3 regions of the Kistimonas ophiarachnellae genome follow, and region 1 is predicted to be linked to each of the others. Evidence: predicted binding sites of a transcription regulator. Region 1 holds the regulator's gene; each other region holds the start of a gene.
The links. Region 1 encodes PhoB, which activates phosphate uptake and scavenging genes when phosphate is short. Its sites were predicted from a motif close to TGTCATANNNNTGTCANA; they were not measured.
Positions count from the first base shown of each region.

Region 2: a site for PhoB is predicted at 3,352-3,369, ahead of AC27K1_RS05625 (PA3496 family putative envelope integrity protein). Genes of this name have one in related genera too.
Region 3: a site for PhoB is predicted at 930-947, ahead of AC27K1_RS09830 (PA1571 family protein). Genes of this name have one in related genera too.

Region 1 covers NZ_BAAJPA010000023.1:2,539-9,102, reverse strand. The annotation lists gene recG (ATP-dependent DNA helicase RecG) at 1-704, shown strand, start outside; gene AC27K1_RS20360 (helicase) at 930-1,334, opposite strand; gene AC27K1_RS20355 (HU family DNA-binding protein) at 1,490-1,900, opposite strand; gene AC27K1_RS20350 (rubredoxin) at 2,036-2,233, opposite strand; gene phoR (phosphate regulon sensor histidine kinase PhoR) at 2,536-3,849, opposite strand; gene phoB (phosphate regulon transcriptional regulator PhoB) at 3,931-4,617, opposite strand; gene ubiA (4-hydroxybenzoate octaprenyltransferase) at 4,745-5,626, opposite strand; gene AC27K1_RS20330 (chorismate--pyruvate lyase family protein) at 5,693-6,223, opposite strand; gene AC27K1_RS20325 (S1 family peptidase) at 6,448-6,564, shown strand, end outside.
Region 2 covers NZ_BAAJPA010000003.1:357,969-364,532, reverse strand. The annotation lists gene AC27K1_RS05640 (putative bifunctional diguanylate cyclase/phosphodiesterase) at 1-983, shown strand, start outside; gene AC27K1_RS05635 (gamma-glutamylcyclotransferase family protein) at 1,004-1,789, opposite strand; gene hexR (transcriptional regulator HexR) at 2,376-3,230, shown strand; gene AC27K1_RS05625 (PA3496 family putative envelope integrity protein) at 3,422-3,613, shown strand; gene AC27K1_RS05620 (class I SAM-dependent methyltransferase) at 3,553-4,134, opposite strand; gene AC27K1_RS05615 (ankyrin repeat domain-containing protein) at 4,609-5,346, shown strand; gene AC27K1_RS05610 (serine hydrolase domain-containing protein) at 5,573-6,564, shown strand, end outside.
Region 3 covers NZ_BAAJPA010000006.1:251,476-258,039, reverse strand. The annotation lists gene pdxB (4-phosphoerythronate dehydrogenase PdxB) at 1-641, shown strand, start outside; gene AC27K1_RS09830 (PA1571 family protein) at 631-840, opposite strand; gene AC27K1_RS09825 (ATP-NAD kinase family protein) at 1,085-2,206, shown strand; gene AC27K1_RS09820 (hypothetical protein) at 2,494-3,033, shown strand; gene bluB (5,6-dimethylbenzimidazole synthase) at 3,117-3,770, shown strand; gene AC27K1_RS09810 (SAM-dependent methyltransferase) at 3,783-4,520, opposite strand; gene AC27K1_RS09805 (hypothetical protein) at 4,650-5,354, shown strand; gene AC27K1_RS09800 (cytochrome P450) at 5,366-6,564, shown strand, end outside.

The DNA.
Region 1 (6,564 bases):
ACACCATTGTGATCAGCGATGACCGTCGTGACCAGATTATTGAGCGGGTTCGCAGTGCCTGCCTTGAAGGTCGTCAGGCCTACTGGGTCTGCACATTGATTGAAGAGTCCGAAGCACTGCAATGCCAGGCCGCTGAAGTCACGGCGGAGCAATTACGGGAATTGTTGCCTGAACTGTCCATCGGGTTAATCCATGGTCGTATGAAAGCGGCTGAAAAGGCCGAGGTCATGGAGGCGTTCAAGGAAGGCCACCTGCACCTTCTGGTGGCTACGACAGTGATTGAGGTCGGCGTAGATGTCCCCAACGCCAGCTTGATGATCATAGAAAATCCGGAACGCCTGGGTCTTGCTCAACTCCATCAGCTGCGCGGTCGGGTCGGACGAGGGAAAATCGCCAGCCATTGCGTCCTGATGTATCACGGCCCGCTGTCGCAACAGGGGAAAGAACGTCTGCAGGTAATGCGCGATTCCACAGACGGCTTTGTCATTGCTGAAAAGGACCTGGAATTACGCGGCCCCGGCGAAGTACTCGGCACCCGCCAGACCGGCATGATTGATTTCCGGGTTGCTGACCTGCAACGTGATGAGCAACTGCTCGACACCGTTAAACAAGCCGCCAGCCTGTTAATGACCGAACATCCGGACAACATAGAACCACTGATCCGTCGCTGGTTACCCCAGGGTGATCGTTACGCCGAAGCGTGACGCCTACGGAACTTAACCGTCAGAGAAGTTGTCAAATACCCAGTTTTTCAGTTCAGGTATTGAAAATGGACTTTGAAGTATTGGGCTCAGCCGCTGCGAATCTCTATTCCCGTGCCTCATCAACTATATGCTACTAAAACATTGTTATGTCATTGCCGCCCCCCATCGTCAGTCGACGATGGAGGCGTAAAACCCTCGGTTTTCACCGCAGCAGACAACAAACCATCAAGCGGCTTTTTTAGATTCTGCGCTTTTTGATTTTTTCTTTTTCCCGGGTTTCAGGTACTTGGTCAGCGACTGGAACCACATGACCAACGCAGGATTACCCTGGATAACGATATCCCGATCCTGAATGCCCTGCATAAAGGCGACCTGCGCATTCTTGGCCGTCAGCGCTTTCAGCCCTTTCTCAGCAGACGTGAAATTAATACCAAACGCCGGAGAATCCACGGCGCCACTGCGTGCGCGGACACGCTCATCCTTCACAATGTAATGGCGGGCAACGCCATCATCACTGGTAATCTGGAATACCAGGTCTTTGTCTTCCAGCTTTTTCCGGAAATCCGGGTTAGTGCGGCTGGCGCGTGCCATCAACAAGCCCAGCGCCCAAAGCAGCAAGCGAAATTTCATTCTAAGACTCCCCCGTGGGTGTTTCCTGATTCAGCCGAGGCATTCTAGCGGGTGACAACGAGATGTACAGTGGCAGGGATAGTATGAGGGTCAATATTAAGGGTCAGTAACAAGACGACATACTGGCCGGCTGATGGCCGGCCAGATAACCGGTATCAGTCGTTTACTGCTTCCTTGAGCGCCTTGCCGGGCTTGAAGCCAACGGTGGTGCTGGCCTTGATCTGGATCGGTTCGCCAGTCTGGGGGTTTTTACCCATGCGCGCACCACGCTCACGGGATTCGAAAGAACCAAAGCCGATCAGGTTCACTGATTCCTTACGCTCAAGCGCCTTGGTGATTTCATCAAGGAGAATGTTCAGTGCGTCAGTGGCTTTGTCTTTGGTGAGATCGGCACGATCAGCGATAGCATCAACAAGGTCTGGTTTGCGCATAGTTTTCCCTCTCGACTCCTTGGAGTATTTTTTTCTTCTTTTGGGTTTTCCATACCGGGCCAGTTCCTGTACCCGGAGAGAAAGCGGTCTTACACCGTGTGTTGTGGTGCAGAACTCAACCTTAAAACAGTCCACTACTGCAGGGCAATACCCTGAAGCCCTCTATTCTCCGGAAAAACTGTCAAATTATCGAAACATTGGCAGAAAAAGCACAACAGATAGTTTGTCGGTCAAACCCAAAACTCGATATATGGGATTTTGACTTTTTCTTTACGAAACCCGCATCATCTCAAAATCCTGCTTGCCGGTACCACAATCCGGGCACAGCCAGTCCTCTGGTACATCTTCCCAGCGTGTGCCCGGCGCGATGCCATCTTCCGGCCATCCTTCTGCCTCATCATAAATAAATCCACAGACGACACACTGCCACTTGCGCCACCCCTCCTGTGGCGTGCTGCCAGCCTGCAAGCTTGATGACATAACAAACCACCCACGTATCAGTGCATTACGGACCACGGGCAAAGGCCGGTAATGACAACGCGACCGCACCTAACAGGAGACCCGTTAAACATTCCGTTTTCATGATAATACTCATCAGGCTGGGCGGTATAACAGGGAAAATCCCCGTTGCCAGGCAGGCCTTACAGAGGATGGAAACAGCTGACAACGAAGTACTGCAAGATAAACGACATTTGCCAGAAGAAGATGGCACATAATCGTCATATGGCAAGTCGATCGATTAAGAAACAGTTAACGCTAGATAGCCGTTATCAACAACATTCCCGCCTCGCAGCAGGAAAACGACAGGAGAACGTACTGCCCTTACCCGGCTTGCTGCTGACATCCAGTACCGCATTGTGGCGCAACAACACATGCTTGACGATGGCCAGCCCCAGGCCCGTCCCACCGGTTTGTGAATGACGCCCCTTGTCCACCCGGTAAAACCGTTCCGTCAACCTGGGCAGGTGCTGTGGATCAATACCGATGCCGTTGTCCTTCACCTGCAGCGTGGCGCCATAACTGTTCTCCAGCCAGCGAACCTTGATATCGCCGCCTTCTGGCGTGTATTTCACCGCGTTGTAAACCAGGTTGGAAAAGGCGCTGCGTAACTCATCCCGGTTTCCGGTCAAACAGGCATTGTCAGGACAATCCAGCTTCACCTGGTGCTTTCCATGACTGTATGCCATTGCATCATGCACAACCGTGTCCAGCAGTTCATGAATATTGACGGAACTCTGGTCTAACTGATTATCAGAGGTTTCAAGCCTGGACAGGGTCAGCAGATCACTGATGATATTCTGCATCCGCTCGGCCTGAGTCAGCATCTGTGTCAGAGCACGCTTCCAGACAGGCGGTGCCTTATCCGGCATCAATTCCAGTCCGTCCTGCATGGTTTCCAGGTAACCGGTAATGACCGTCAGTGGCGTACGCAATTCATGGGACACATTGGCGACGAAATCTTTCCGCATCACCTCAAGCTGATGCAGGCGGGTGATATTCCGCACGACAACCAGTCGGTTATTCGTCCCGTAAAGCGTAATGGAATATTGCAGCCGAATGTTCTCAATAACCGGAGAAGGTAACTCCAACGGTTCGTTATAGGATTTTTGTTCGAAGTAACGAATAAACCGGGGATCACGAATGAGGTTGGTAATGTGTTGTCCCTGATCGTCGGGAGAACGGAAACCCAGTAATTGTTCCGCGGCCGGGTTCCACCATTCAATGCAGCCATGGCTGTTCACCATGACAATCGCATCACTGAGCGCACCGGTGGACGCCTGCACCCGATCAATCACCGCCTGCAACCGGCGTCGGGATTTCTGCTGCCGACGCTGAAGACGGTAGATATTATCGAAGATTGCGCCCCAAAGGCCTTGGCTGGTAGGGGGTTCCTGCTCCGAGAATTCACTGGCTTCCAGCCAGCGACCCAGGCGAAACATCTGGATCAAAGTCCAGACCAGGTAGCCGGAAACACCGAGCAATAAACATAAAGTAATCTGGTCGGTGACCAGCCCCAGCAACAGGCAGGCACCCAGCAATAGCACCAGCCGCCGGATAACAGCAGACTGCCAGTTACGATTCACGTTGGATCAACCCTTTACGATGACAACTCCTGCAGGTCATCCCCAGTCAGGATGCAGGAATTCGACTTATGATTCAGACGATCAGGCCCGTGTGGAAAACCGGTACCCGGTACCCCTGACAGTCTGCACCAGACGCTCATACTCACTGCCCAGCGCCTTACGCAACCGGCGGATATGAACGTCAACCGTGCGTTCTTCCACGTAGACATTACCGCCCCAGACATGATCAAGCAACTGGCCCCGGGTATAGGCCCGTTCCTGGTGGGTCATGAAGAACTGGAGCAGGCGATATTCGGTCGGCCCCATGTCGGAGGGTGCGCCATCAATGGTGACCCGGTGACTGACAGGATCCATCGTCACCCCTTCCACCACAATCGGATCATTCTGTTCAGCGGTTCCGGCGCGGCGCAGCACCGCTTTCAGGCGTGCCACCAGTTCGCGGGGAGAAAAGGGTTTGGTGATGTAATCATCCGCCGTCTCCAGCCCCTGGATTTTGTTGTCTTCCTCGCACTTCGCGGTCAGCATGATGACCGGAATATCAGCGGTCAGTTCATCCCGCTTCAGGCGACGGGCAAATTCAATGCCGCTGCCACCAGGCAGCATCCAGTCCAGCAGGATCAGGTCAGGCCGCTGATCGACAATAATGCCGTGGGCCTCGGTGCAGTTTTCCGCTTCCAGACAGTGGTAGCCAGCCATCTCGAGCGCCACCATAATCATTTCGCGAATGGGCGCTTCATCGTCCACGATCAGAATATTATTGCCTGTCATTACCCTGTCCCGTCTCCCTGTTTCCGGCTCCAAACCACCCGTTATTTAGTAGGGATTACACCGACTGAATGTTACAGACAAATGACAGCCAGCTGAAAACGTAGAAACCAGTTCAAACGAGGCACTATTACCCACTGATCAGATAGTTACCGAAAATACCGGCAAAGATGGTCATACCCACCCAGTGGTTATTCAGGAATGCCTTGAAACAGCCGTCCCGATCACGGGTACGCGTCAGACGGTACTGATAAACAAACAACCCGGCAGCGCCTACAAGACCAAGATAATAGAACCAACCCAGTGACAGTTTCGCCCCGACAAAGAGTAGTCCCACCAGTGCAAGTATCTGCAGTACCGCATTAATCCGCGTATCCAGCTCACCAAAAAGGATGGCCGTTGATTTAATGCCGATACGCAGATCATCATCCCGATCCACCATGGCGTACTGGGTATCGTAAGCCACCGTCCAGAGGAGATTGGCCGTAAAAAGCAACCAGGTAATCACTGTCAGCTCACCGGTCTGGGCCGCCCACGCCATCGGGATCGACCACCCGAAAGCAGCGCCCAAAACGACCTGGGGAAGGTGCGTATGCCGCTTCATAAAGGGATAGATGACGGCCAGCGCCAGCGCGGCGAATGACAGACCAATCGTCAGCGGATTGGTCATCAGAACCAGAATAAAGGAAACAAACACCAGTCCGGCGAACAGGGTAAGGACTTCTTTCCCGGTTATTTTTCCGGTAACGATCGGCCGCATGCAGGTACGCTTCACGTGCCCGTCAAAACGTCGATCGGCATAATCATTGATAACACAGCCGGCACTGCGCATGAGCACAACACCTGCAACAAAAATCGCCAGCACTCCCGGATTCGGCACACCTTCTGCCGACAGCCAGAGCGACCAAAGTGTCGGCCACAGCAACAGTAACGTGCCTATGGGCTTATCCAGGCGCATGAGCCGGAAAAAGTCATCGAGGCGAGGAAAATAGCGGGTGAGCGTCGCCTTCATAGGTCCCCTGAATTCGTGCATTATTTCCGCCGCAGTCTAAAAGTCCTCACGGCGGGCTGCAACCGTTTAGGGATCGGGCAGGAAAAACTCGCTAACCAGCAACGGTTTATCTGACAGATAAAAAACTGAACGTCGCCCCCAGGCGAGCTGATCAGAATACTCATAAGACAGGCAAGGATTAAAGATCCGGGCAGCCAGTGACGAGACTTCGATTTCACCCCGCTTGAGATTGGGGTCTGCAAACAAGACCTCACCGAGCGGACGCTCTTTCAACTGGAGCAGGCAGCGGTTACGACCCTGCAACGAAGTGACCGGCAGAATACTGCGGGCAAACACCTTGGGCTGGCCATTACAGATCAGCAGCACTTCACGGATGCTGGCCCGGGTACGGTCCTGGAGATCCAGGGCCAGACGCTCTGCAGGCTTCGGAATCCCCCAGTCATGCCGAAGCACCTCAACAGCGAAAGTGCCGGGAAATTCCTGCTGGAGTTTCAGGGTCAGCGACCCCCTGTGCAGCAGCCAGGGACGCCATTCCTCCGGCGTGGTCAATGCCTGCGCCGGACGCCAGTCCTGGCCTGAGATACAACATGAAGACATGGTATTTATCATTCCCAGTGTTAGCGCGGAGCATGCGCTATCACCCCGGATCATGCAAGCCAGAAAGAGGCTGGGAACAAGTACAGGCCACCGGCCCCAATCAAAGTGAACCCCCTTCATTTCTTGTGGTCTTATGTTCATAGCTGGCTGAATGGCTGAAGTCAGTCCCTGTCTGACATCAGCTGGCAGCCTTTTCTTTCAGGAGATGGAGCTCAATAAACCCTATGGACACATTTATTCAGCGCTATTCATTATCAGCCCTGCTCTCACTCAGCATGCTTTTTTCCCCCTTTGTTTCATCAGGTAGCATCAATGATGCCCAAGCTTTCAACATCATCGGT
Region 2 (6,564 bases), on a different contig from region 1:
TGGGCGAAACCATTGTGCAGGCCGTTTCCAAACCTTACCGGATACACGACCACGAACTCATCATTGGCGCCAGTATCGGTGTCGCAATGTTTCCGGAAAATGCCCGCGAATTGCAGACACTGATCAGCCAGGCGGATATGGCCATGGCGCAGGCCAAATACCTCGGCGGCAATAATCTGCAGTTCTATAACCGAAACCTGCAGTCTGCTTCCAGGGAACGGGTCGCATTGGAGACAAGCCTGCGTAAGGCAATCAGCAATGGTGAACTGGAAACCTATTATCAACCTAAAATGACGCTGGCTGGCGACACCATCACCAAGGCAGAAGCATTGGTTCGCTGGAATCATCCGGAAGAAGGGCTGATCACGCCGGGCCGGTTTATCAGCATTGCCGAGGAAAGCAGCCTGATAAACGACATTGGTGAATTTGTCATGCGCCAGGCCTGCCAGCAGGCAAGAACCTGGCTGGATCAGGGCTGGGAGATCCGGGTTTCCGTCAACCTGTCGGTCAGCCAGCTCCGCCAGGCCCAACTGATTGAGCTTATCCGTACGGTTCTTGAAGAAACCCGCCTGCCACCGCATCTTCTGGAACTGGAACTCACAGAAAGCCTGATCATGGATGATATTGATCGCACCATTGAAACGCTTCACGACATCCGGCAACTGGGCGTCACAATCAGTATTGATGATTTCGGCACCGGCTATTCATCCCTCAGCTACCTGAAGCGTTTTCCCGTGGATGCCCTGAAAATCGATCGCTCCTTTATCAGCAGCCTGGATACCAGCGAGGATGATTCCGCCATAACCCGCGCCATTATCGTCATGGCCCACAGCCTGGATCTGAAGGTTGTCGCGGAGGGCGTCGAGAAGCTATCGCATCTTCAGTTTCTACGTGACAATGCCTGTGATGAAGTCCAGGGATATTTCATCAGCAAGCCGCTGCCGGCAACGGAATTCAGTCAGTTTCTTGCCAGTCGCGCCTGAATCCCCATCCGGCTGACACGCTAACTGTTTTCACAGACCGTGTTCATGCGGTTCATGTAGGCATTCCAGTCCTGCTCCATGTAGTCTTCCAGTTCCTGGACCCGCTTTCGAGCGGACTCTAACAGGTTCGCCGGAGCCCGAGGATAACGGGGATTCTGACGATCATCATCGATATGGTATTTACGCAATCCCATGCTGATATGGCAATCACCGATGAAACGGCCATTCAGGTGGTTACGATCATCCACCTCCATACAGCCCGCCATCACAACATCCAGATAAGAGCGGGTAATTTTTTTATTCATATGGTCATACCCATTCCCCAGGTAATGTCCACCATCGTTGATATCGTGCTTATTGGCCACGTACATGTAGATCTCAATATCGTCTACATGATCCACAAACCAACTACTATCCTGCGGGTTATAGAATTCAATCGCACTGAGTGGTAAACGAATTCGTCGATAACGGCGATGACCTTCACGGGCATCAAAGCGCCAGAGATCATGGGGGCTCACACGGTACGCCAATCCATTCACGAAACGGCCTGCATGTTCTTCTGCTGCAAGCACGCGCATCTCATACTGCTCAAGCCACAGGTTCCAGGAACGTTCATAACCGTTAATCCGGACAGGAATCAGGGTCTGCTCAGCAACATCTGGCGCTGTCACTGTACGGGTCAGTGACAACATCAGGCTCCCGTAGCCAACGAGATAAACGTTCTTATGCTCCTTCTCAGGAGAGGCCATGGCATTTGTTGTTATCAGTGTGTACAACATCACAGTCGCTACTATGTTATGTAACATCCTTCCATCCTTGTCATCTGTCTTGAAATCAATAAGAAGTAAAAATGAAGGAAGGCTGCCCGATGCATAACCGCAGTTGCCTGACGGATAACATGATCAAAAGAAAAATGGCTATTCACTGTAATGGGTAAAACCCTACAACTTGTTCACCAGTGCTTTACGTTTTTCATTTAACGTAATGTTAAGTGTTTAATCCTGGGCAACGGTACATGCCACAAACCTGATACCCAGTGATGAAATGATCATCATGCATCCTTCCTGATAATCACATGAGACCCCTGACAGGACTTAAAATTCCCCAATCTGCTTCTGTTTGTTTCAATTGTTCGCTCCCCTGATAGGCTCGTTGCCCTTACTGCCGGTCACTGCTTCGTCCCCCTTGATTCGGGTTGAACTGCCTTACAAAAACGACATACACCGGATAAAGTGTCAGGATGACTGTAGTTTTACTACACCGATATTACCGGTGAGAACGGGGATATTACTGACAATTACTAACAGCACCACCAGCGGCATAGGTACTTTCCACTACTATCCCCGTCTTCCTTGTTGTATAACTACAGCCCAAAAATAAGCCGGTCCGCCCATGTCCCCAACAAACCTGCTTCAGCACATTGATGAAAATCGACGCCATCTCAGAAAGTCGGAGCATAAAGTGGCGGATTATGTCGCGGCACATCCGGCTAATGTCATTCATATCAGCATTGCAGACCTGGCCGCTCACTGCGGTGTCAGCGAACCCACCGTTTTGCGTTTCTGCAGGGCCATTGGCTGTAACGGGTTTCAGGATTTCAAGTTACAACTTGCCCAGAGCCTGGCCAGTGGTACCAGTTTTGGTCAGTTTGAGGTCACAGGGGAAGAATCCACCGGCGATTTCAAGCAGATGGTCTTCAATACCACCATCAGCAACCTGATTGATATTCGTGACCAGCTGGATTCAGAGCAACTGGAACAGGCCATTTCCCTGTTGAGTCAGGCGCAGCGGATTGAATTTTATGGTTATGGTGCTTCAGGCATTGTCGCAACGGATGCACAACACAAATTTTTCCGTCTCCAGGTAACAACGGCTGCCTATTCCGATCCCCACATGCAATCCATGTCTGCGGCAACGCTGACACAGGATGATGTCGTGATCGCTATTTCACAGACCGGGCGCACCAAGGAATTACTGCACGTCATCCAGCTGGTGCAAAAACAATCCGCCAAAGTCATTGCCCTGTGCCCTTCAAACACGCCAATGGCCAGTGCCTGTGATATCCATGTGCCCATCAATGTGCCGGAAAACACTGACATCTATACCCCGCTGACATCACGCATCGCCCACCTTGTCGTGATTGATGTTCTGGCCATGGGTGTTGCCATGTCACGGGGGCCTGAACTGGCGCAGCAATTGCAAACGGTTAAGAAAAACCTTCGTTCACTGAGGCTTACGCAAAAGTAGTAAAGCGCCATGAACCGTTACCGGCACTTTAAACGACAATGGCATATTTCCTACAGACGACCGGTATAATCTCGCTTGAGTTAAAACCTGTCGATTTATACAAATGCCTATAGCGAAATAAGGTCATAAAACGGCAACAGACTCCGGTCACCATTCGCATAACAAGTAATAACAAGAAAGGGAGTGGCACAATGACTGAACCACGCACCAGTACCACGGAAGAGATAATACGTCCATTGATACAGGATAAGGACAAGACTAACGATCCTCTGCCGGAAAAAGCATCCGAACGTTCACTCTATATCCGTCGCGCCATAGAAGATCATTTCGAAGAAAAACGACTCAAGGCGTTAAGCGATGATGGTTGGTGGGACAACATATAAACCCACAACCGACTCCCATACCAGTCACCTAAAGGGTATTCGGACTCTGGCGTCCAGCCGGGAACGGAGAATGTACTGCTGACGAGCTGATACGGTTGGTTAACTGATGCAGACAGCAAAAAATCTTTGATACGTAGCATCTGCCCTGTGCAGAGATAGCAGTAGATAAGCCCGCATCGATCCAGAGAGGCGCTGCGAAAATCCCCATAGCGGACACTCAGGTTCTCCTGTCCGCTTAACACCTTTCTCAGGTAAGCGACAAACCATGGAACCGGTGAATTCTCCCAGGCGATAATCGAATTTTTCGGATACTTCCTGGCCAGATACAGCGCTATCCCACCCCAGCCACAACCGAACTCCATAATCACACCATCGATTGCCTCGGGTAACAGGTTATCCAGAGCGTCTGTCGTACGACGGCAGGAAGGTGTGGGGCCAATACCATTTTTCAGGGTGAAGCCGACAATCAGCGCGACCACCAGAAACAGGCAAACCAGTGCTGTGATTTCGAAACCCGCCATCGCTCATTCCAGAATGCATCCTGTGGATAACATCGGCGGACATCAGGATCGGATGAATGTCCCGGTTAATATCAGAACCACCCGTTAAGTGATGGCGTCAACAGGCCGCTTTCAGAACGTACCTTGATTAGACAGATGGTTTCGTACAAATGATCCAGCGAAATTCACGACACCGCCATAAACTTCACTGGATACGGAACTAACTGAAAAACAAACCGTCTATTGATGACCTTAATGAATTTTTGATGCGTTAACGATTTATCACCACTAACTGTCCGGTTAAAGAAAAATCAGTTATCTCAAGGTAATTCCTGGTCAAAATGCAACCGGGAATGTTAGAAAAAGCAACATTGGCTATCAAAACACGTTTTAAAATACCTGCATATCGCCGCAATCGCTTAACCTTTGTTGCGCAAATTTGAGCGCGAAATTTCTAACCGGACGGCAGAAATTTATCACAATGGAGTTGATGCCATGGAAGCCACCAGGTACACAAAATACGGAACATTCATCTTAAATGATGATTTAGACCAACACAGAAACATACTTGCCCTTGAAGAACCTGCCCTTAGAGCCTGCCGTGAAGGAGATCTGCCCAGCCTGAAAGCAGAGTTATCAAAGGATCCATCAATAGTAAGGAATGAATTCCGTTCACGTAGAACAGGGCGCATGGTCAGGTTGATTTCCATCGCTCCCACGTGTAATACCCCTGAAGTGGTAAGATACCTGCTCAATAACGATGCTAACCCAAATGAGTTAGACCTCCGGGGATATACACCATTATTCTGGGCCTCATTCTACGGTCGCGCCCAGGCGGTAGAATATCTGCTCCAAGCCGGAGCCTGTGTAAATACCAGAATGAAGGATGATGCTACGGCGCTTTTCGCCGCCTCACAGAATGGTCACCAGGAAGTGGTAAACCTTTTGATCCTTGCCGGAGCCGAAGTCAATGTCAGCATGATGGATGATGGTGCTACCCCCCTTTTCATCGCCTCACGGAACGGTCACGTTGAAGTGGTAAAATTGTTACTGCACCACCAGACAGATTTCTCCCTTACGTGTGATGCCTTCGACAACATTCCCAAAACACCTCTCATGATAGCCAAAGATATGCATCAGCAAACGAGGGATATTCGGTTTCGGGAAACTGTGCGAATACTGGAAAAATTCATCTCAGATAAAACAACAGCAAAGAAAAAAACAATACCCTGATAAGCCCCCGGCTTCATACCGGCAATATGCGGCTCCGGGTTCAACCATTACCGGCTTAATAACGACATGCGTCAGGTATGGCAAGCGCTATTGCAGGGCGCTCGCCATCATTGCGCACCATGATGTACAAAGGAAAGTGTCACTCATGACCAGCTCTTTGCTACTATGTCAGGCAGCCTGATGATCCTGTCATCCGGCAACATCAACGAGCGAAAGAAAAACAATAATGACGATCATGAAACGTGCGCTTACCCTGATCCTGCTGGTGATTTGCCTGACGGCTATCGCGGCCAGTATTCGCTTCCATACGGAAATCAACCGTTTCTATCATGTGCTGACGCTGTTTGATCCGGAGGTAATCCAGCACAACTTCAGGAACATGGGCACTATCTTCGCCTCACGGGATGTGCCTCGCTCAGGTGACGTTTATACCTTGCCTGAACAGCCTCAGCCGCTGCCCGAACGTTATCAGTGGAATAACGAACAACGAGACCTGGAAGACTGGCTGGATCGCACCGAAACCACGGGAATGATTGTTCTGAAAGACGGCCAGATGGTTTTCCAGGAATACTATCGTGGCAATGATGAGAACAGCCGAACGATCTCCTGGTCGGTCGCCAAATCTTTCGTATCAGCGCTGACCGGATTTGCCCTGCACGATGGCGCGATCAAAAATGTGGAAGATCCGGTCACTGCTTATGTGCCAGAGCTGAAAGACAGTGGCTATAACAATGTACGCCTCAAGGATGTCCTGCAGATGTCGTCAGGTGTCGGGTTCAATGAGGATTACGGCGACTTCCATTCCGACATCAACCGCATGGGTCGTACCATGGCGCTGGGCATCAGTATTGATGACTTTGTTATCTCCCTGAAAAATGCCCGTGAACCCGGTACCTACAACCATTACGTCAGCATGGATACCCAGGTGGTCGCCATGGTGATCATGCGGGCTACCGGTCAGAACCTTTCCGACTATATGGAAGAGAAACTCTGGTCACGACTGGGTGCAGAGTCTGATGTCTACTGGCTGACAGATGACGATGGCGTCGAGCTGGCCTTCGGCGGCCTCAACAGCACACTGCGCGATTATGCCCGTTTCGGGCAGTTGTACCTGAACAAGGGCAAGAACTGGCAAGGCGAGCAATTGTTGCCAGAAAGCTGGATTAAAGCATCGGTGACACCTGACGCACCTCACTTAATGCCCGGCGAAAACCCAGC
Region 3 (6,564 bases), on a different contig from region 1:
TTATTTCACTGCATACTCCTCTTACAAAGGATGGCGATCATCCAACCTTCCATCTGTTGAATGAACATCGTATTGGGATGATTCGTCCGGGCAGTATTCTGATCAACAGCAGCAGAGGACCGGTTGTAGACAACCTCGCGTTGCTGGATCGATTAAGGCAGGGAGATATGTCTGCCGTGCTGGATGTCTGGGAGCAGGAGCCCGACATTAATCCTGAGTTGCTGGATCATGTTGCCATCGGCACGCCCCATATTGCCGGATACAGCCTGGAAGCAAAAATTCGTGGTACCGGAATGATTTATCAGGCGCTATGCCGATATTTTGGGTTTCCTGCCCGGGTTAGAATCAACAATGTCATGCCGATTCCTGTATTACGGAGTATGACGTTCTCAAGCGATGTACAGGCGGAAGAGGCGATTACTACAGCGCTGCGCGCAGTCTATGATGTGAGGCGGGATGATATTCGCTTGCGTCTGGCGCTGAAGCAGCGAAAGGAAGCCGTTCCGGTTGTTTTCGATACGTTGCGAAAAAACTATCTGGAACGGCGTGAATTTCAATCATTGAAAGTACGTCTGCGTAATGCGACCCCTGACGTTAAGCTCCAGCTTGAAGGTCAGGGGTTTCGGGTTGTCAGTGAGTAATGGCAAACCCGTAGCTTGGGCAGGACAGGATGCCGGTGGCATCAAACTGTTCAAAGGCTGCCTGTAGCATGGCTTCGGTAATCGGGATCTCACGACCGTCCTCAGTGACGATAGCGGCGCCGTTAAAATAATCCTGGTTGTGGGCCTTAGTGGGATCCTGTACCGGCTTTTGTGTCGGTGAGCAGAGAGTATAAGTCATCGATCATCTCCTTCGGCCTGGGTTCCGGTGTTATCGGGTTACCATTGGCTTTAGCGTATCTAACCATTATGGCAATGCCATGACCAAGCCATGACAACCCGGTGACAATGGCGACTGAAAACAGACCTGGTTCATCAAAGATTGTCTTCAGTCACCGGATACCGGACGCTTTCAGGGTATCTTGAGTCGTTGTTACCATCAAGAACAGTTTCTGTAACGGTTTGTGGTATTTAGGGGGATTGTGTTGTTTACCATAGGACTGATTATCAATCCGGTTGCCGGTCTTGGCGGACGCGTTGCCCTGAAGGGCAGTGATGGTGTTGAAACGGTCGAGCAGGCGCTGGCGCTTGGCGCCATCCCCCGGGCCGAGATGCGTACTGAGGTTGCGCTGGAAAAACTGCTCCTGTTGAAAGAGCAGATTCAATTTCTGGTCTGGCGTGATGACATGGGCGGTGCCTTGTTGAAACGAATGGGTTTCGCCAGTCAGTTGCTCGTTACCACTGACCATGAATACACCTCGCCCGAAGATACCGAAGCGGCTGCAGCCGCCATGGAACAGGCTGGTGTTGATCTGATTCTTTTTGCTGGTGGCGATGGTACTGCCAGAAATATCTGTAACAGTGTGAGTGATGCGCAGCCGGTGCTGGGTATCCCGGCAGGCGTCAAGATCCATTCAGGCGTATACGCGGTGACACCCTCTGCAGCAGGGGAGGTGGTCGCCATGCTGATTCGAGGTGAGCTGGTTGGCCTGCGTGAACAGGATGTCAGGGATATTGATGAGTCAGCCTTCCGGGAAGGACGCGTCAGGGCAAAACACTATGGTGATCTGCTGGTACCGGAAGAAGGCCGATTTGTTCAGCAGGTCAAGCAGGCGGGACGTGAAGTCGAAGCGTTGGTGGTTCAGGATATTGCCGATTATTTCCGCGATGAAATCATGGAAGACGATGTCCTTTACCTGGTAGGGCCGGGTTCGACAACCCAGGGTGTGATGGATGTCCTTGGATTGGAAAATACACTGCTTGGTGTTGACCTTATCTGCAATGAAACCCTGATTGCTTCTGATATGACGGAGCAGGACATACTGATGCACATCAAGGATAAACCGGTGAAGCTGCTGGTTACGGCAATAGGCGGTCAGGGACATTTATTTGGCAGAGGTAACCAACAGCTGAGCCCGGATGTCATCCGTACGATTGGGCGAGAGAATATTCTGGTATTGGCAACCAAAACAAAAATCAGGGAACTTGACGGTCGCCCGCTCCTGCTCGATACCGGTGATACCGAACTGGATAAGGCTCTTTGTGGCACGATGACCGTACTGACGGGGTATAACGATCGCATTCTTTATCCGGTCACAACGCTATAACCGTTAAGCCGGAACAATCGTGTGCTCCGGCATAGTTTTTCTGAAGTATCAGTCTGTTTCTTTTGTTTAATTGCCATCCGACCCTGTTGATCCTGCAGGGGCGGATGGCGATATTCTCAGGCGCGTAATTGTTGTGAACGTCTGAACCATCTCCCACATCCTCACCACTCCAACGGATCGGTATAAGGCAATCGATGCGTAATGTTCTATGTTTTTTATTAGGCAGCATTATCGATGGTTGCCATGCTTGATCAGTCTTTTTCAATTATGTGAGGTTGGATGTGATCATGGCCAAATGGCGCAGCAATAATCGCGTGTTGATGTCTGTTGTTTTTTCCGGTGTGCTGGGTATGCCAGTCACACCATTGTTGGCAGGCAGTCTGCCTTCTGCCCATGCGCAACAGGGGGAAGATCGTGCCTGTTGTCATCATGACGAAATGGTTGCTTTGCCAGAGGGTGTGAAAGTACCGGAATTATCCCTGCTGTTATTTCGCGACGCAGTGACGGGTTTTAATTTGCATCTCAATATCCGGAATTTTGAACTGGAGTCACCAGAGTATGCGGCGGTTCGACATGAAGGGCTGGCTCAGGGGCATGCACATCTGTTTATCAATGGTAAGAAGGTTAAACGCCTTTATGGCCCTTATGAGCATCTGCCCGGAAGTTATTTCACATCTGGTGAGAATGAGATCAAGGTCACCCTGAATAACCATGATCATGCGAGTTTAACCGTGAACGAAAAGCCCTTAAGCGCAACATTGAAAATTAACACTGAGCAGGATGACCCAGTGATCAGTCACGAGTCCACATCGCCTGTCAGTGAATGAATTAGAGATGTAATACGTCATTAGGAATCAGATAACGCTGTATAACAATAATCATTCGATCAGGGCCAGGGAGAGGCTTTTCTATGCGAAAAATGGCAGCGACGCCACCTCGGTTTGATCAACATTTCAGAAACCAGTTTCGGCAATTGCTCGAGTGGCGGCGGGATGTGCGGCGTTTTGATACCCGTCCACTGCCTGACGGTTTGGTTGATGAACTGCTGGAAATCGCCAATCTCTCACCATCCGTCGGGTTAAGTCAGCCATGGCGTTTCATTATGGTTGATGACGCTGAACGACGCTCGCAGGTAACCGCTGACTTTGAGCAGTGTAATCGTGCAGCATTACAGCAGTTTTCAGGTGCCCGGGCGGCCCGGTATGCCAGCCTTAAACTGGCGGGACTCCGTGAAGCGCCTGTCCAGATTGCCACCTTTGTTGATGTGAACCCTGACCAGGGGCATGGATTGGGGCAGACGACAATGCCGGAAACCCTGCATTACTCATCCGTTCTGGCCATTTACTCGCTGTGGCTCGCAGCAAGAACCCACGGTGTTGGTTTGGGGTGGGTGTCCATCCTGAACCCTGATGAGGTGAAGGGTATCTGCGAAGTGCCTGATCACTGGCAATTCATTGCCTACCTTTGTCTTGGCTACCCACTGGAAGAACATACCGAGCCGGAATTACAGTTATCCGGCTGGGAGACGCGTCGTTCGCTGGATAATAAGGTGATACGTCGCTAGTCGTGGATTGAATTACTTTGTTGCAACGCCGCCATACATGAAAACCGGCAAGTCTGTATTGTCATTACCGTTGTGCCAGGTTTGGACGGGTTGAATTCCGGATTCAGCAAGCTGCCATGGTTTTATCAGTGCGCTGAATACATCAGGGGTGCGCATGTGAAAACCATCACCCAAGAGCTTTAAGGCTTCCGGGTAATGGCTTAGCGCATGACTATCCAGATCAAATATCACCTGACTCCCTTCAGGCGCATGTTCATGCAGAGACTTAAATAATCTGGCAACGGCTTCATCGTTCAAAAACACACTGACTCCGACCACCACATATCCAATCGGGGTGTTGTCATCTGCGCCCAGAACGCTTTGTATTAATGTGCTATCGCAGGTCGAGAAATCATTGGCATCGCAAAAACCGTAATCGGCCTGTGGCGTATGCTTTAAGATCTCTTTGCCCAACTGGATATTGTAGGGGTCTATATCGGTATAGAGTACACGGGCATCTGGAACGGCTTCATGAACATTACCACAGGAAGGGATTCCCGCTCCTAGTACCAGAAATCGATCAATACCTTGTTGATAGAGTGATTGGCAGGCGCGAACAATAAATTGTCTTAGGGTTTGGAATACTTCCGGAAACCGGTCATAGATCCTGTTGAACAGGATGGCCGCTTCTTGATCTGCCGGCGTATGATGCTTGCCGCCCAGCCAGACATCCAGTATTCGACCGGTGTTGGGTATTTCAGGCACATCCATGATGATTCCCTCGATGCAATGGTTTGATGTCTGTGCTTACCTAAAAAAAGAGTAGATGAAGCGATTGGTTTAAACCAAGACGCAATTTCTCATTAGCGGCTGCAGGTGCTTACAGTCAAGGGAAAGGGAATGACCGAGCCAGTTGCAATTACGAATGACAGTGAGATGCTGCGCAGTAGTCTGGAACAGCAGATCAGGGAAATCCGTCCACTGAGGGCCGTGAACTATACCGATAACTGGATGGATATCATTGGTTTCTTTTCTGAAATTGGTAAAAGGCTTGATACCTTCGAAACGATATTTTCCATCCAATTAACAAGCGATGAATCTTTATCAGCAATCGTTCAGGTTGAATCATTATTTCGTGCAAATCCTCAGGATTGGTTGCCCGGTGTTTTGCTTGGCTATTACTACTTCGCCCTCTTGGAGGATACTGAGCGTTGTTCAGCGGTTATGTCTGACATCGCAAACCTGATTGGGACACCAACGGTTTGTCAGGCAATCAATGATCGTCTGCAGTTGTTAAATCAAGGAATAACTGATCAGCCACGTGCCTTATATCAGCGACAGGAAGCGATGCTGAAACAACGTCTGACGACGTTCGCCAACATTCATGGGCACTGCCCCAAAGCTTTGATGGAACTTGCTCAAACGCAGGAAGAGCAACCGCTGTTTGAAGAGCTATCTCAATTCTGGGCCATCGACCCTGAATCAGGAAAAATCATTCTGAAAGAGCATTTGGTTCGTCACAGGAAAGCCTCGGATCGACATCAGCGGATGAGCCGTGTGGTTCGCCATCAGCCAACAACCTTTGAACAACCGGATAATCAGTGAAGGTGAGCACAATGACAGGATGTCCTTTCCATCAGAGTGAACCAACGGATATCGGCGCTGCCTATAACCCATTGTCTCCGGAGCAGACCCGCGACCCTTATGGTATGTACCGTCTGGCCAGAGAGACGCAGCCGGTATTCTTCAGTGAGCTTTACCAGATGTGGATCGTCACACGCTATGACGATGTCGTGAAGGTGCTCAAGGATACGGATACCTATTCCAGCCTGGGAATTATCACGGTTAACAGTGGCCGGTTGCCGACAGAAGTTGTTGAAGTGCTGGAACAGGGTTATCCCCAGGTGCCTGGCATGACTGACAATGATCCGCCGCATCCTGACCGCATTCGAAGCCTGGTGGGCAAAGCTTTCTCACAGCGGATTGTTACTGCGATGGAACCGCATATTCGTTTCATTGCCAATGAAGTGGTGGATCAGTTTGTGGATCGCGGTGAGGTCGATATTCTTGAACATTACGCCTTTCCCTTTCCTCTGATTGTGATTGGCGATGTCCTTGGTGTGGATCGTGAACATCTGGCGAATCTGAAACAATGGAGTGACGACTGGGTTGCCCTATTGGCGGCGCCTCTGTCACTGGATGAGCAATTGGAAAATGCCCGGGGCTTTGTTGCCTTCCAGCACTTTTATCATGATTTGATTGAGGAAAAGCGTCGACATCCGAAACAGGATCTGATTTCCCACATGATCCATGCCCGGCAGGAGGGAATGGAGCCTCTGACCACGCTGGAAATGGTGAATGTCTGTATGAGTGCCACCTGGGCAGGGCATCAGACGGTGACCAGCATGATCTGTAATTTGCTTTATCGCCTTTTGGCTGACCCAGCCCTTTGGCAAGCCTGCTACCGTGATCGCAGTATGATTGCGACGGTGCGTGAAGAAGTCCTACGGATGGATTCGCCTCTGCAGAGCATGATGCGTTATACGACCAAAGAAACTGAGCTGGACGGTATGACTATTCCAGAAGGCGCTGCCGTACAGGTACTGTTTGGTGCAGGTAACCATGATGACCGGATGTTTAATGATCCGGAGGCGTTTACACCAGGTCGGAAAGATGTTGCCAAGCACCATCTTGCTTTCGGAAAAGGGATTCATTATTGCCTCGGATCCCAGCTGGCACGGCTGGAGGGACAAGTTGCTGTTGAAGTGTTGATGGATCGTTGCCCGGATTTACACCTGAAAGCCGATCAGATCAT